Regions from separate parts of the Novosphingobium sp. BAM6 genome, predicted to be linked through region 1. Evidence: riboswitches for the same ligand, from Rfam matches in the RefSeq annotation. Region 1 holds a riboswitch; the other holds the start of a gene.
The links. A riboswitch is a leader RNA that binds a small molecule or an ion and turns the genes downstream of it on or off. The one in region 1 is predicted to bind cobalamin.
Positions count from the first base shown of each region.

Region 1 (2,195 bases):
CGCTGATCGCTACCGGCCTGTTCGAGCGTTACGGGATCACGCATATCGGTATTGCGGGCCATCCCGAAGGTCATGCGGCGATGGATGAGGATCAATGCTGGGCTGTGCTCGAGAGCAAGTGCGCCGACATTGCAAATCGCGGCATGATGCCGTTTATCGTTACGCAATTCGCTTTCGATGCCAACCGGATACTGGTCTGGCTGGAGGTGTTGCGTGAACGCGGGTTGGACTGCCCGGTCCGGATCGGCGTTCCAGGCCCTGCGGGCGTCGCCACTCTCATGCGCTTTGCGGCCCGATGTGGCGTAGGCGCCTCTGCATCGATCCTGTCGAAATACGGCATCTCGATTGGCAAGCTGTTGGGAAGTGCGGGACCGGAAAGCTTCCTCAATTGCCTGTCGACAACCTTGGTCGCCGAGCATGGCTCGGTTCGCCTGCATTTCTATCCCTTCGGCGGAACTGGCAGGACAGTGGACTGGATCGAGCGTTATGCAGGCCTTGCTCCGTTGCCGGTTCGCGAGCTTGACTCCGCAGGGTGAATGCCTTTTACCGCTCCTGTCGAGGTTCCCCCTCCTTGCTCTGAAAAGGGTGGGTCGGGGCTAAGATGGGAAGCCGGTGCGATGCCGGCGCTGCCCCCGCAACTGTAAGCGGCGAGCGGGCGATCCAATAATGTCACTGGTGGCTTCGCCGCCGGGAAGGCCGGATCGTCAGCGTTGACCCGCGAGCCAGGAGACCTGCCAGCGACGCGATAACGTTCCTCCGGCGGGGTGTCCGGGCGAGACGCTCTTGCGGCGCGCCGGGTTCTTCGATGCGTGACGCACTTGCGTTCGTCTGTCTGCTTCGCCTTGTAACAGGCTGAGACGATGGGCACGCAAGCTGACGAAGCAAGCATCATGGTGACGGGAACAGGCGTTCAACTGATCGACATGGTGTTCCCCACCGACACCAATCATCACGGTACGTTGTTTGGCGGAATGGCCCTGGCGCACATGGACAAGGTCGCCTTTCTGGCTGCGACACGTCACGGCCGCGCGCCTTTCGTCACGGCATGCAGCCAGCAAATCGACTTCGAGGCCCCCGCCCGCGTCGGCGACATGATCGAGGCCACCGCCCGCGTGGTTCGGGTCGGTAACAGTTCCCTCGATGTCGAGGTGGAACTGGTCGCCGAAGTCCCCGTCAGTGGTGAGCGGCGGCGCTGCACGCGTGGGCGTTTTACGCTGGTCGCGGTCAAGGGGCCGGGCGTGCGCCTCCCGCTGCCACCGTTAGGGGCCAGCCAAAGCGTCGACGAAGCCGACGGGTTGCGCATGGTGGAGATGATCTTTCCCCAGCAGACCAACCACTACGGCACGCTCTATGGCGGCGATGCGCTGAAGATGATGGGCAAGGCGGCCTTCATCGCGGCAACGCGACATGCGCGTGCCGTGATCGTCATGGCGGCATCCGAGCGCATAGATTTCCGCTCGCCGGTAAAAGAAGGCGAAATGATCGAACTGGTCGCCCGGATCGCCAGGGCCGGGCGCACCTCGATGACGGTCGATGTGGATCTTTGGGCCGAAGTCCTGCTGACAGGCGTGCGGCGCCATGCCGCCACGGCGCGCTTCACCATGGTAGCCGTCGATGAGTCCGGGCGACCAACCTCCATTCGGAATGAAAAGGTGTTATGATGAGTTCTCTCGATCGCCCGATGCTGGCTCCGCCGGCGGGAGAAAAGAAGGTGCTCCTGCACAGTTGCTGTGCGCCGTGCTCAGGCGAGGTGATGGAGGCGATGAGCGCGAGCGGAATCGACTATACGATCTTCTTCTACAATCCCAACATCCACCCCAGGGAAGAGTATCTCCTGCGCAAGGACGAGAACATCCGGTTTGCCGAAGAGCACGGGGTTCCCTTTATCGATGCCGATTACGATACCGCCAACTGGTTCAAGCGTGCCCGTGGCCTGGAATGGGAGCCCGAGCGCGGCGAGCGATGCACCATGTGTTTTGACATGCGTTTCGAGCGGACAGCGCTTTACGCCCATGAGCAGGGGTTCCCGGTCATCACGTCCTCGCTCGGAATCTCGCGCTGGAAGAACATGACGCAGATCAACGACTGCGGGGAACGGGCTGCGGCCCATTATCCCGGCATCGCCTACTGGACATTCAACTGGCGCAAAGGCGGCGGGGCCGCGCGGATGATCGAGATTTCCAAACGCGAGCGGT
Region 1 covers NZ_JBYNTR010000004.1:212,642-214,836, forward strand. Annotated here, with positions in the region: gene AC3EC3_RS14210 (methylenetetrahydrofolate reductase) at 1-536, shown strand, start outside; cobalamin riboswitch at 542-754, shown strand; gene AC3EC3_RS14215 (acyl-CoA thioesterase) at 861-1,661, shown strand; gene AC3EC3_RS14220 (epoxyqueuosine reductase QueH) at 1,658-2,195, shown strand, end outside.

Region 2 (2,195 bases), on a different contig from region 1:
ACGAAGCGGAAGGTCGCGGCGCCGCCTGCCGGGCCTTGCAGGGCGTAGAAGCGGTGCGCGCCGATGGTTTCGAGGTAGTGCAGGCTGTCCGCCCAGTAGGGATGCACCTGTACCGTATGATAATGCGTGGCGAGGCCGATCGGCGTGTAGACGTAGCCCGCCAGTGCGGCAGCGGCCACGGCACGGGCACGGTCCCAGAACAGCGCCACCGGTTTGCGGCCCAGCGAGCCGTCGCAGGTAAAGGTGAACTGACAGCCCCCGCCCGCTCTCGTCGCGCCCTGATAGACCACGCCGCACACGGTGTTGGGGAAAGCGGGGTGCGCCACGCGGTTGAGCACCACTTGCGCCACCGCGCGCTGCCCGGCGTCCGGCTCGCTCGCCGCTTCGTAATAGACCGCCTGTGTCAGGCACTGGAGTGCGCGCATGTGATCGAGCGGGGTGTCGTCGATGATCATCGAGCGTGCCGCCGGGCCGGTGCTGCCGGGCAGGCCATCGCCAAGGTCGGCGCCGTCATCCGCGTCGGAGTGGATGCCGTCGCCGATCTGCGGTGTGGGCGGGGCAAGGTCGAGGTAATAGAAGGCGGCGCCGGGGAACGAGCCTGCGGCGGTTTCGAACGGCATCGGCGTGACCTGCCCGCTGTCCTCCTCGGCGGCGGGGAGGCGGAAGGGCTGCCAGTCACCGGGCGCGGCGAAAGCGGGGATCGCCACGAGCGCGAGCACGGCGCTTGCCAACGACCAGCGGCGGCGCACGATGCGCTGGCGACGGCGCCCGGTGCCGCGAACCACCCGCCCCGCGAAGTCGCGCGGGCGCGGCTCCCATGCCGGCGTTCCGGCGGGGGTGCCGTCAGCCTCGGGAAGCGTCCTTGCGGGCGACGCGCTGCGCGCGAGGCCGGGAGGGAGCCAATGGGTCGTCACGTCTGCTCTTCGCGCTATGCCTTGCTGTTCACGCTGTCTGCGCGCCCTATACGCGTTCGGGAGAGCTTGCGCATCTGCGCGCGCTGGCCTGTCCCGAAGCTGCACAGTGTCGCTTTATGGCCGCGCTATACACGCAAAGGTCTTAACGAGAGCCTCGCAAGGCACGCCTGCGCTTGCCAGATTCCGGGGCGGGCGGTAACGCGCATGTCACGTCATGGGTTTTCGCGGGTCGCCTTTCAGGGGGGAGGCACGCGGACTAAGAGGGAAGCGGGTGCGGGGATCGGTCCCCAAGGCCCGCGCTGTCCCCGCAACTGTGACCGGGGAGCCCGCGCTTCCATTCGGCCACTGGATCGTCCCTCGATCCGGGAAGGCGGCAGGCGCGACGATGATCCGGGAGCCAGGAGACCTGCCGATGACGGTCGTTCCGCGCCGGACGGGGAGTTCCGGAGATGCAGCGGGCACGCGCCGGGCAAAGCACCCGCGTGCGGCCTCCGCCATGAACGGCATATTCGTTCAGGTTTGGAGGACTATTACGTGAAGACCCTTTTGCTGCTCGGCACTGCGCTGGGCCTGTCTGCCGCTGCGCCTGCTTTCGCGCAGGATGACAACGCCGCGATCACCACGGCGGACGCCGTGCGCGACGATCATATCACCGTGCTCGCCACCGGCAGCGCCACCAGTGTCGACAAGGCGGGCCAGCCCATCGACGTGATCGGCGCGGACGAGATCGACAGCGTGCAGGGCGCGGACATCAGCCGCGTGCTGGAGCGTCTGCCCGGCGTTACCATCGCGCGCAACGGCGGTCTCGGTTCGGCGACCAGCCTGTTCGTGCGCGGCGCCAATTCGCAGCAGGTTCTCGTCATGGTCGACGGCATCCGCGTGGCGGACGTCGCGGCGACGGGGGGCGGCTACGACTTCGGCAACCTGATGACCGGCTCGATCGGCAAGATCGAACTGCTGCGCGGTTCGAACTCGGTGGTCTGGGGCTCGGACGCCATCGGCGGCGTGCTCAACGTGACCTCGCGCGATGTCAACGGTGTGGAGGCACGCGCCGAATACGGTTCGCGCAACACCTTCGACGGGCAGATGAGCGCAGGCGTTTCCGGCGACACCTACGGCGTCACGCTCGATGGCGGCTATACCCGCACCGACGGTATCTCGCAGGCCGCCATCGGCACCGAGGATGACGGTTTCCACCAGTGGCGCGTGGGCGGCCATGGCCATGTCGAACTGATGCCGGGCCTCACCGCCAGCCTCGCCGGGCGCTATACCGAGGGCAAG
Region 2 covers NZ_JBYNTR010000001.1:229,068-231,262, forward strand. Annotated here, with positions in the region: gene AC3EC3_RS01225 (cell wall hydrolase) at 1-914, opposite strand, end outside; cobalamin riboswitch at 1,117-1,342, shown strand; gene AC3EC3_RS01230 (TonB-dependent receptor plug domain-containing protein) at 1,449-2,195, shown strand, end outside.
Region 2: linked by a shared signal. The riboswitch ahead of AC3EC3_RS01230 (TonB-dependent receptor plug domain-containing protein) and the one ahead of AC3EC3_RS14215 (acyl-CoA thioesterase) in region 1 are both predicted to bind cobalamin.